Regions from separate parts of the Mesorhizobium sp. B2-4-1 genome, predicted to be linked through region 2. Evidence: riboswitches for the same ligand, from Rfam matches in the RefSeq annotation. Region 2 holds a riboswitch; each other region holds the start of a gene.

Region 1 (4,030 bases), on a different contig from region 2:
TCGCGCGCGCTTAACGGGCGCGCCGACGTGAACGCCGAGACACGCCAGCGCGTGCTCGAGGCGGCCCGGAAGCTCAATTATTCACCGAACCACTCGGGCAGGAACCTACGCCGCGGCACCACCCATGCCGTGGCTTTCATGCTGCAGCCGCATCCGGGCGACCAGCAGTATGGCGAGCCGTTCTTCATTCCGTTCCTCACCGGACTGCAAGCGACATTGGCCGAGTGCGGGCTGGACCTGATCATCGTCATGGGCGCGCCGGCGGATTATCAACAGGAGCGGCTGCGCCGCGTCGTCGAGACGCGTCGTGCCGATGCCGTCGTACTGGCCTGGACGCGGCGCGAGGACGATCGCATCGACTATCTGAGCAAGGCCGGCTTTCCCTTCGCGACGCTCGGCCGAAGCCGGTCCGGCGACGACAGCTATCCCTCTCTGGATCTGGATTTCGAGAAGGCGGGCGCCGATGCGGTCGACCGGCTGGTTGCGCGTGGCCACCGCCGCATCGCCGCCATCCGGCCGTCGCTTGACCTGAATTTCGGTTATCTGTTTCTGGAGGGTTATTGCAAGGCGCTGCGGCGGCACGGCATCGAAGTCGATCCCGGCCTGATTGTGGACGGTTTTATCAACGAAGCCGGTGGCTACGCGGTGACACCGCAAGTCATGCGGTCGAAGGATCCGCCGACCGCGATTATCTTCAACAACGACTCGATGGCGCTCGGCGGCTGCAAAGCGCTCGCCGAAATGGGGATCAAGCCCGGGCAGGATGTCGCGGTGATCGTCATCGTCGACACGCCGCTCTGCCGTTATTTCTCGCCGGCGCTGACCGGCTTTCGTCCGAGCCTTGACCCGATGGGGCGGCGGCTCGGCGAAATCCTGCTCGCCTCGCTCCCGGCTTTCGCCGGCGCGAAAGGGCCAGAGATCATTCGCGAGGTCTGGCCGCTGGAACTGGTGGCGCGCGATAGTGATTGACCACACGTTTGTATCGTTATAACAGAACATGCATCGACCTTGCCTCGACGCTGCCTGCATCCTAGGCTGCGACTCGTGATGGTCCCCGCGCCGCAAGGCGAGGGGTGAAAAGGGAACATGGTGAGGCCCGATTTTCGGGTCGAAGCCATGGCTGCCCCCGCAACTGTAAGCGGCGAGCAAAATCCGAGAAGCCACTGGCCGGCAAGGCTGGGAAGGCAGGATGGCGCAACGACCCGCGAGCCAGGAGACCTGCCATCTGCATGGGTTGACCGGACGGGGTGTGCCGGGAGGAGACGCGGGGTTCGGTCTTGTCGACCGGTTCAAGCCAGCTTCCTTCCGTCGCCATTTTTGAAAGTGACGGAAGTTGGACGGCTCCATCGATCGCATTCACTGCATTCCCATGCATCGCATCATCGTGTGCACGCTTTGCCGCGATATCGCCACCGAGGTGAATTCAGGCCAGCGTCCGGCAGGATTGGCAAGCAAGACGCTGGCCCGTATTCCGGCAGGCCCTGCAAGGAATTGCCCATGACCGCGCCGCTTCTCGAGGCCCGCGACCTGGCCGCGGCGGCGGATGGCCTGCATCTGGTGCATCCGGTCAGCCTTTCGGTGGCGGCGGGCGACCGTCTCGCCATCATCGGTCCCAACGGCGCCGGCAAGACGACATTGCTGCGCATGCTGTCGGGCATGCTGCGGCCGAGTTCGGGCGAAGTGAAGCTCACCGGGCGCCTGCTGGACAGGATTTCGACCGCCGAGCGGGCGCTGCACATCGCCGTCGTCGGCCAGACCGATCAACCGGATCCACGGCTGGCGGTGATCGATTATGTCGAGCTCGGCCGGGTTCCGCATACCGGCCGCAGGCACAGGAGCGAGGAACGCGACATTGTCGTCGAGGCGCTGCGCCGGACCGGGCTGTTGCCGCTGCTTGGCCGCACCATCGGCTCGCTGTCGGGCGGCGAGCGCCAGCGCGCCCAGCTTGCCCGCGCCATCGCACAGGAGCCGAAGATCCTGTTCCTCGACGAGCCGACCAACCATCTCGACCCGCGGGCGCGCAGCGAGTTGCTCGAACTGGTTGCAGGCCTCGGCATGACCGTGATCGCGGTGCTGCACGATCTGGCGCTGGTGACGCCTTTCGCCACCAGGGTCGCGGTGATGGGCCATGGCCGGTTGCATGTGCTGGCGCCGCCACGCGAAGCACTCACTCAGCAGCTGATCCGCGAGATCTTCGGTGTCGACGTCTTTAGGTTGCGCCACCCGACGGAGGACCGCGAGCTGACGGTGTTCGAGGTTCCGAACCGTGCCGCGCCATCTTCGTGAGCGCAGATCCAATTCCCGTGCAACGAAGGAGCAACATCCGTGAAACGCCTTGCCGTATCTCTTGCCTTCTCCCTGCTGGCCTCTACGGCCTTCGCCTTTCCGGTGACGGTCGACAGCTGCGGCAAGTCGCTGACCTTCGACGCGCCTCCAAAGCGCGCTGTCATTCACGATCTCAACATGGCCGAGATGGCCTTCGCCCTGAAGCTGCAGCCGTCGATCGTCGGCCTGACCGGCATCACCGGATGGTACAAGGTCGGCCCCGAATTCAAGGCCGAGCAAGGCTCGATCCCGGAACTGGCGCCCAAATATCCGACGCTGGAAAACCTGGTCGCTGTCGAGCCCGACTTCTTCTTCGCCGGCTGGTATTACGGCATGAAGCCGGGCGGCGAGGTGACGCCCGATACGCTGGCGCCACACGGCATCAAGACCCTGGTGCTGACGGAAAGCTGCGTCCATCTCGACAAGAACCGGCCTGCCGCTTCGATGGACCTGCTCTATGGCGATGTCGAGAAGCTGGGCAAGATCTTCGGCAAGGAGGCCGAAGCGGATAAGCTCGTCTCCGGCTGGAAGGCGCAGCTCGCCGAAATCGCCGCAAAGGTCGGCGACCGCAGGGGAACGCGCGTCTTCCTCTATGATTCCGGCGAGGACAAGCCGTTCACATCAGGCAAGTTCGCCATTCCCAACGCCATGATTTCCGCGGCCGGCGGCGACAACATCATGGCCGACATGGACACCAGCTGGGGCAACACGGATTGGGAGACGGTGGCCTCGCGCAATCCGCAATTCCTCATCCTGCTCGACTATCAGGATGGCGGCGGCTACCGGAAGCTGCTCGATTTCCTGAAAGCGCATCCGGCAATGAAGGAGATAGACGCGGTCAAGAACGAACGCTTCGTGGCGCTTCGCTATGCCGAACTGACACCCGGACCGGCCAACATCGAAGCGATCGGCAAGATCGCCAGGGCGATGCATCCGGAAGCATTTTAACCGGGAAGATGACTTTGCGGCACAAGGCATTCGTATTGGCCATGATGGCGGCCGCGTCGGCTATGGCCGCGCTCGCGCTGCTATCGATCGCCTATGGTTCGACGATGATCCCGCTGGGCGACGTCGTTGCAGCACTTGGCCATGCGATCGGATTGAAGGGGCATGACGTGTCCGGCCCGGTCGGCAGGATCGTCGTCGACCTCAGATTGCCGCGCACCATCCTGGCCATCTGTCTCGGCGGCGGCCTGGGCGTGGTCGGCGCGCTGTTGCAGACGGTGACGCGCAACGATCTTGCCGATCCGTTCCTGTTCGGTCTCTCGTCGGGAGCCGCCGCCGGCGCTGTCTCCGTCATCACCGTCTTCGGCGACAGTTTCGGGATCTGGACGCTACCGATCGCCGCGTTCACCGGCGGTATTCTGGCGGCTTGCGTTGTGCTTTTGCTGGTTGCGCGGGTGAGGGGACAAGGCCCCGAACGGCTGATCCTCGCCGGACTTGCGGTCTCCTTCATGTTCACCGCATTGACCAATTACCTGGTCTTTGCCGGTGACCAGCGCGCCGCCCATTCGGTGCTGTTCTGGACGATGGGCGGGCTCGGCCTGGCGCGGTGGGACAATATCTGGCTAGGTGCGCTTGGGGCCGGCACGATTGCGGCGTACGGGCTGTGGAATCATCGCCGGCTGGACGCTTTCCTGGCCGGCGAAAATGCCGCCGAAAGTCTTGGCGTGCCGGTGGCGCGAATGCGACGGACGACGTTTCT
Region 2 (4,030 bases):
GTCAAACCTTGTTCAAAACACTGGCCTGGACGGCATAAGGGAAGAAACTGGTCCGATCCGCTCCTGTCTGATTTCCTTCGCTTTTTACTCCACTTTTCTCTCCTGACAGAGTTGCCGCCAAAACCCTGCTAGCATGGCCGGAATCAACTGTCCGAACGACGCTCAACAAGCCATCAGAGTCGCATCCGAATGAAGGAAAAGATCTCGCTTGCCACGGCCCGGCGTATCGCGCTCGCCGCCCAAGGGTTCACTGATCCCCGCCCCGCCGGCACGCCCGACCGACGCCACTTCGCCCGCGTGCTCTCGCGTACCGGCCTGCTGCAGATCGATTCCGTCAGCGCGGTGGTGCGCGCTCATTACATGCCGCTCTATTCGCGCCTTGGTCCCTACCCGTTCGCCTTGCTCGACAACGCCGCCGTCACGCGCAAGCGCACGGTTTTCGAATACTGGGCGCACGAGGCTTCCTTCCTGCCGGTCGAGACCTATCCGTTGATGCGTTGGCGCATGCAGCGCGCCGAGCGTGGCGATGAAATGTATCTGGGCCTGGCCAAATGGGGCCGTGAGCACGCCGCCTATATAGAAGAGATCTACCGCGAGGTCGCGGAGCGCGGCCCGATCGCCGCTTCCGCGCTCGAAGGCCAGAAAGGATCCGGCGGCTGGTGGGGCTGGAGCCACGCCAAGCATGCCTTCGAATGGCTGTTCTGGGCAGGACGCATCACCACCGCGCACCGCCGTGGCTTCGAACGCTTCTACGATCTGCCCGAGCGCGTGCTGCCGCAGGCGATCCTCGATCTGCCGGTGCCGTCAGCCGAGGACGCGCATCGGGAATTGCTGCGGATATCCGCCCGCGCTCATGGCGTCGCGACAGCAAGCGACCTGCGCGACTATTTCCGCCTGTCGCCGGCCGACATGAAGGGCCGGCTGGAGGAGCTGGTTGAAACAGGCGAGCTGGTGCCGGTGCGTGTCGAGGGCTGGAACAAACCGGCTTACCTCCATAAGGAGGCCCGTATTCCACGAAAAATCGAGGCCCGCGCCTTGCTGGCGCCGTTCGATCCGGTCGTTTTCGAGCGCTCGCGCACGGAGCGGCTGTTCGATTTCCACTACCGCATAGAAATCTACACCCCTGCCGAAAAACGGCAATACGGCTATTACGTCCTGCCGTTCCTGCTCGGCGACAGGATCGTGGCGCGCGTCGACCTCAAGGCCGACCGGCCGGCCAGCGTGCTACGCGTCCACGCGGCCTATGCCGAGCCCGGCGCGCCGCCTGAAACCGCCGCGCAACTCTTCCAGGAATTGACGCAGATGCAGGGCTGGCTCGGCCTCGAACGGATCGAGGTTACGCCCGCCGGCGACCTTGGGCAGCCGCTCGCCGACATTGCCGTGTCGTAGACGCGCGTTGACACCGCCGCCTGCAAGAGCCTAAATCCATTCCAGACGGTCTCCTCTCGGCAAAGGGAGGAGCCAAGAGGGAATGCGGTGCGAAATCTCGATTTCAAATCCGCGGCTGTCCCCGCAACTGTAAGCGACGAGCCAAGGCCGAAAACCACTGGGACGGTCCCGGGAAGGCGGCACGAAGGCGATGACCCGCGAGCCAGGAGACCTGCCGTCTGAGACATAAGAATCCGATCGCCCGGCGGGTTTTCCGGGCAAGGAGCCCGATTTGGAACGCGACAGCAGTTTCCCGGCTGAAACAGCGGACATTTTGTCTGGCGATAGCGACTTGTCTGGCGATAGCGACGCCTTGGCCGGCGTCACTGTCATCATCTGCGCTTCCTGCCGCGACGAGACCGGTTCCGATGCCCATCCCCGCGCCGGCGAAGTTTTGGCTCAAGATACGCGCCAAGCCGCAACGGCCGACAATGTCCGTGTCCGCACCGTCGAATGCCTCGGCAACTGCAAGCGCCGTCTCAGTGCCGCGATTCTTCGCGACGGCTGCTGGAGTTATGTCTTCGGCGACCTGAACATCGCCAGCGGCGCCGATCTCGTCACCGGCGCGAAACTCTTCGCCGCTTCGACCAACGGCCTCATTCCGTGGCGCGGCCGTCCGGATTCCCTCAAGCGCGGCCTCGTCGCCCGCATTCCTCCCCTCGACATGCTGAAGGACTGATCATGACCGCCGCAGTTTCCGCCGCCACTCTCTCCCGCGTCCCCTGTACCGTCGTCACCGGCTTCCTGGGTGCCGGCAAGACCACGCTGGTCCGCCATCTCCTGGAAAACGCGGGCGGCAAGCGTATCGCCATCATCGTCAACGAATTCGGCGACATCGGCATCGACGGCGAGATACTCAAGGGCTGCGGCATCGACACCTGCCCGGAGGAAAACATCGTCGAACTGGCCAATGGCTGCATCTGCTGCACCGTCGCCGACGATTTCGTCCCGGCGCTCGACCAGATCCTGTCGCTGACGCCGAAAGTCGACCACATCCTGATCGAAACCTCAGGTTTGGCTCTGCCCAAGCCGCTGGTCCAGGCCTTCCAGTGGCCGACGGTGAAGAGCCGGGTGACAGTCGACGGCGTGATCGCCGTGGTCGACGGTCCGGCACTCGCCGAGGGGCGCGTCGCCAACGACATGGACGCCCTGCAGGCGCAACGCGCGCAGGACCAGACACTGGACCATGACGACCCCGTCGAGGAGGTGTTCGAGGACCAGATCGCCTGCGCCGACCTCATCATCCTGTCGAAGAGCGACCTGATGGATGCCGCAGGTTCGGCTCGCGCCAACGCCATCATTGGCGAACACTCCGCCCGCGCCGTGAAGGTCGTGCCGACGGCTCATGGCAAGGTCGATCCGTCCGTGCTGCTCGGGCTAGGCCTCGCCGTCGAGGACGACATCGAGAACCGCAAGTCCCATCATGACGGCGCCTTCGACCACGAGCACGACGACTTCGATACGTTCATCGTCGACATCCCCTCGATCGCCAACCCGGACGACCTGGCAAAGCGCGTCGCCACCGCCGCCGAACAGGAGAACGTGCTGCGGGTGAAAGGCTTCGTCGAGGTCGGCGGCAAGCCGATGCGGCTTTTGCTCCAGGCCGTTGGTCCGCGCGTCAATCATTACTACGACCGCGCCTGGACGGCTGACGACGACCGCCGCTCGCGCCTGGTCGTCATCGGCCTCAAGGGGCTGAACCGCCCGGCGATCGAGCATATCCTCGCCGGCTGAGGCAACACCGACCGCGATGCACATCCTCACCACCACATCCGCCTCGCTCGACGATCTCGCCGAGCCGGTCGATCTGCGGCAGACGCCGGCGGAGATGGTGGCGCTGTCCTTCACGGACAGCGACCTGGCCGGACTGGCAGCGGCTTGGAAAGGCGACGCCGATCGGCTGCCCACGATGCGGCTGGCCGCGCTGCGCGACCTGCGCCACCCCATGTCCGTCGACCTCTGGATCGACAGCGTCGCCCGTAACGCCAAAGTCATTCTGGTGCGTATTCTCGGCGGTTACGAGTGGTGGCGCTACGGCTGCGACCAGTTGGCCGTGGTTGCCCGTGAGCGCGGCATAAAGCTGGCACTGCTTCCCGGTGAAAGCCACGACGAGGATATCAGGCTGATCGAAGCCTCGACGCTGCCGCGCGAGGAACTGGACGGGCTGCTCAATTATTTCCGCCAGGGCGGCCCGGCCAATATGAGCGCGCTGGTGCGCAGGCTGGCGCGGTTGGCGGGGTCTGATGCCGAATTTGCCGAACCGGTTAGCGTGCCGAAAGCCGGGTTTTATGAGCCGGGGCGCGGAGTCGTGGAGAAGCCGGACTTATCGAATGTTGACGATCCTTCACACCCCCCTCTGTCCGGCAGGACATCTCCTCCGCAAGGGGGGAGATCGGCTGTCATCAAGGCCGGCTCCTCTTCTGTCCCCTTGGACAGGGATTTATCTCGACCATCCGCGATAGGCGAAATCGTCGATGAAAGAGCAATCTCCCCCCTTGCGGGGGAGATGTCCGGTAGGACAGAGGGGGGTGTGACGGAACTCGACGCCGGCAACGTCAACCCACCCGTGATTCCCGTCCTCTTCTACCGCTCGATGCTGCTC
Region 3 (4,030 bases), on a different contig from region 2:
TCCGGCACATGCCGTTCGATCAGGCCGAATGCCGTGATGAAAGTCGGCGAGATCGCCACGCCGCTGATGAAGACGGTCAGCGCCAAAATCGGCACGCTGTCGGCGGTGAGCGGCAAAATCGTGCTGACTGCGATGATGGCGACCGCGACGGTCAGCTGGCGCTGTAGCGGCGTCTTGAGGTTGAGCGCGCCGACCACGATGCCCAACACGAACGATCCCAGCGCATAGACGCCGATCACCAGGCTTGCGGCACCGGCTTGGCCGAACTCCTTGGTGATCGCCACCGTGCTCACTTCCGTCGTCGCGAAGGTCGCGCCGATGAAGATCAGGGCGAAGGTGATGATCTGTACCGGCCGCAGGCGGATTGCCGAGCCAGTCGAACCATGGTCCACCGGCCGCACTTTCGGCTCCGTCGATCGCTGCAGGATGAATGCTATCGAGCCCAAAGCGAGAAACAACGTGCTCGCCAGCATGCCTGCTTCCGGAAACAGCGCCGCACTGAGGCCCACCGACAGCGACGCGCCGGCGATATAGACCAGTTCGTCGGCCGCCGATTCGAAGGCGAAGGCTGTGTTCATCTCCGGCCGGCCGCGAAAAAGCTCGGTCCAGCGCGCGCGCACCATTGCCGGCATGCTGGGCATGGCCGCTGCCAGCAGCGCCGACACGAACGATGTCCATACCGGCCAATCCTGGTTGGCCGACGCAATCAGCAGCAGGAATGCCAGCACGGAGATGATGGTGGTGGGCACGACGATCCATGTCTGGCCGAGGCGGTCGACCAGCCTGGAGATCTGCGGCGCCAGGAAAGCGTTGGCCAGCGCGAATGTCGCCGAGACGGCACCCGCCAGCCAGTATTCGCCACGCGTCTGCGACAGCATCGCCACGATGCCGATCGGCGCCATGGCGATCGGCAGGCGCGCCATGAAGCCTGCAGCGGCAAAGCCCTTGGCGCCAGGGGCTCGAAAGATCTCGGAATAGGGGTTCTGCATGGTCCGTTCCTCGACAAAAGGCGATTCGGAAATTACATACGACGCGTATGAATACTAAATAGATCATACGTCGCGTATGTCAATTGGCATACGTGACGTATGTGGATAAGGCCAGAAGAGATGCACAAGCCCCGCAGGGAAATGATCGCCGAAACGCGCGCCAAATTGATTGCCGCGGCCCGGCATGCGTTCGGAACGATTGGTTATGCCGAGGCATCGATGGATGATTTCACCGCATCGGCCGGGCTGACGCGCGGTGCGCTCTATCATCATTTCGGGGACAAGAAGGGGCTTTTGCAGGCGGTTATCGCCGAGATAGACGCCGAGATGGCGGCACGAGTGAATGAGGTTGCAGCGAAAGCACCGACCCGCTGGCAAAGCTTCGTCGACGAATGCACGAGCTACATCGAAATGGCGCTGGAGCCGGAAATCCAGCGCATCATGTTTCGGGACGGTCCGGCCGTGCTGGGGGATCCCGCGCAATGGCCGAACGCCAATGCCTGCGTCGCGTCGATGACCGATCACCTGACGACGCTGCAGGGCGACGGGGTGGTTGTCCCGGGCGTAGACCCCGAGACCGCGGCACGGCTGATCAACGGGGCGAGCAGCCAGGCGGCGCAGCGGATCGCCAATTCGAACGACCCGGAAGCGACGTCGAAGACCGTGGTGGCGGCATTCAAGCAACTGCTCGAAGGATTGTTGAGGAAGGATGCCGGAGCCGCCTGACGACGGCAGGCCGCCGGCAGCTCTGGGCATGCCGTATCGGCAATCAAATCAAGAGTTTGTCAGACTTTTCGCATGTTGCCGCCTTGAGGCGTGCGATCGTTGATTTGAGCGGAACTTCGCCCTGTCCGCAAAACGTCTCGCTCATGATCAGCTCGGGCAGCGGCAGCCGCCGCCCCCAGCCATGTGTTTCGAGGTCCGGTTTCGGCGCGAACTCCGAGACACGGCCGACACAGAGATAGGCCACCGGCGTCACATGCTCGGGAATCGACAGAAGGCCTTTCAACGCCTGCGCCTCGATAATGCTGACCCAGCCGACGCCGACGCCTTCGGCGCGCGCCGCCAGCCAGAAATTCTGCACCGCGCAGACCGTGCTGTAGAGATCCATCTCGGGATTGTGCCAGCGTCCCAGCGGCGAACCCTGTGAGCGTCGGCGGTCGCAGGTGATACAGATATTGAGCGCGCTTTCGCAGATGCCTTCCAGCTTGAGCTTGCGGTAGAGCGCCCGCCGCTCTTCCTCGATCGCCGGCAATTCCTGCTCGCGCGCCGCGAGGAACAGGTCGCGCACCTGTTCCCGTCGTTCGGTGCCACGAATGACGATGAAATTCCATGGCTGCATGAAGCCGACCGATGGCGCGTGATGGGCGGCAAGCAGCAGCCGCGCCAAGACCTCGTCGTCTACGGCCTCTGATGTAAAATGGCTGCGGACATCGCGCCGCGTGAACATGGCGCGGTAGACCGCATCGCGCGCCATCTGGTCGAATCCGTCACCCACGGGGATGGTCATATTGTCCGGCATCGCTTGTCCCCTTGCGATTGCAATCAACTGCCGTCCGCCTGACCATGCGGATGACGATGCCTGCCAGGCCGGTCTTCTGGCTCGGGATCAACCCGCATCCGGCGCCTTCCCGTCATCGACAGTGGCATTTACCGGCGCGGTCCCCCTTACAGCGTTGGGCACGCCACGGTATCAAACCGTGTTCCCGATTCTCCCGCTCGCGGCGGGCACCAGGCAGTGGCCGGGACTTTACGACGAAGCCCCTGCGCCGCCAATCCCCGCGGCGACGCGAATGGACGCAGGCGCGATTTTCCCCAGCCATCAGGCCGCAATGCATGGCCATCGCCGCGCCGGGGCACTAGATAGGGAGCATGGCCACTCGTCTCTACACCCATCCGATCTTCCTCGAGCACATCACGCCACCCGGCCATCCGGAGCGGCCGGACCGCTTGCGCGCCATTGAGCGCGTGCTCGACGACGAGGCTTTTGCCGCGCTCGACCGCCTCGAGGCGCCACAAGGCGATGAGGTCACCATTCTCTACGCGCATCCCGAGGATTTCGTCGAGCGGGTACGCGCCGCCATTCCCGAGACGGGCATCGCCCGCATCGATGCCGACACAACGGCCAGCCCGAAGAGCTGGCAGGCGGCGATCACCGCGATCGGAGCCGCCAACGCCGCCGTCGACGACGTCTTTGCCGGCAGGGCAGACAACGTTTTCGTCGCCGCCCGGCCGCCCGGCCATCATGCCGAGAAAGCGACCGCGATGGGCTTCTGCCTGTTCAACACGGCGGCCATCGCCGCACGTTATGCACAGCGCAAACACGATATCGAACGTGTCGCCATCGTCGACTGGGACGTGCATCACGGCAACGGCACGCAGGATGTTTTCTGGGACGATCCGTCCGTGCTTTATTGCTCGACGCACCAGATGCCGCTCTACCCCGGCACCGGAGCAAAGAACGAAACCGGCGCCGGCAACATCGTCAACGCGCCGCTTGCGCCGCAGACCGGCAGCGAGGCGTTCCGCGATGCCTTCCTGTCGCGCGTGCTGCCCTCGCTCGACAATTTTGCACCCGACCTGATCATTATTTCGGCCGGCTTCGATGCGCATCATCGCGACCCGCTGGCCGAGATCAACCTGACCGAGGATGATTTCGACTGGGCGACCGGCCAACTCATGCAGCGCGCGGCGCGCCACAGCGGCAACCGGCTCGTCAGCCTGCTCGAGGGCGGCTACGATCTGCAAGGATTGGCATTTTCGGTCGCCGCCCATGTCGGGCGACTGATGAAAGGATGAATGATGGCTGGTGAAACCAACGAAGACGTCAAGGCGATGAGCTTCGAACAGGCTCTCGACGCGCTGGAGAAGATCGTCGATGATCTGGAGCGTGGCGATGTGCCGCTCGACCAGTCCATTAGGATCTACGAGCGCGGCGAGGCGCTGAAGGTGCATTGCGACCGGCTGCTGAAGGCGGCCGAGGACAAGGTGGAGAAGATCAGGCTGTCCCGCGACGGCAAGCCGGTCGGGACGGAGCCGCT

Evidence for each region. A riboswitch is a leader RNA that binds a small molecule or an ion and turns the genes downstream of it on or off. The one in region 2 is predicted to bind cobalamin.
Region 1: it holds a riboswitch for cobalamin, as region 2 does, so the genes downstream of both, FJ949_RS06435 (ABC transporter ATP-binding protein) here and FJ949_RS10000 (DUF1636 family protein) in region 2, are expected to answer to the same signal.
Region 3: it holds a riboswitch for cobalamin, as region 2 does, so the genes downstream of both, bluB (5,6-dimethylbenzimidazole synthase) here and FJ949_RS10000 (DUF1636 family protein) in region 2, are expected to answer to the same signal.

Annotation. Positions count from the first base shown of each region.
Region 1 covers NZ_VFVN01000002.1:372,656-376,685, reverse strand. The annotation lists gene FJ949_RS06440 (LacI family DNA-binding transcriptional regulator) at 1-969, shown strand, start outside; cobalamin riboswitch at 1,032-1,241, shown strand; gene FJ949_RS06435 (ABC transporter ATP-binding protein) at 1,498-2,286, shown strand; gene FJ949_RS06430 (ABC transporter substrate-binding protein) at 2,326-3,273, shown strand; gene FJ949_RS06425 (iron ABC transporter permease) at 3,282-4,030, shown strand, end outside.
Region 2 covers NZ_VFVN01000003.1:297,590-301,619, reverse strand. The annotation lists gene FJ949_RS10005 (winged helix-turn-helix domain-containing protein) at 190-1,389, shown strand; cobalamin riboswitch at 1,419-1,623, shown strand; gene FJ949_RS10000 (DUF1636 family protein) at 1,661-2,107, shown strand; gene cobW (cobalamin biosynthesis protein CobW) at 2,110-3,162, shown strand; gene cobN (cobaltochelatase subunit CobN) at 3,179-4,030, shown strand, end outside.
Region 3 covers NZ_VFVN01000006.1:414,748-418,777, forward strand. The annotation lists gene FJ949_RS18440 (MFS transporter) at 1-989, opposite strand, end outside; gene FJ949_RS18445 (TetR/AcrR family transcriptional regulator) at 1,110-1,715, shown strand; gene bluB (5,6-dimethylbenzimidazole synthase) at 1,759-2,511, opposite strand; cobalamin riboswitch at 2,560-2,740, opposite strand; gene FJ949_RS18455 (histone deacetylase family protein) at 2,862-3,788, shown strand; gene FJ949_RS18460 (exodeoxyribonuclease VII small subunit) at 3,792-4,030, shown strand, end outside.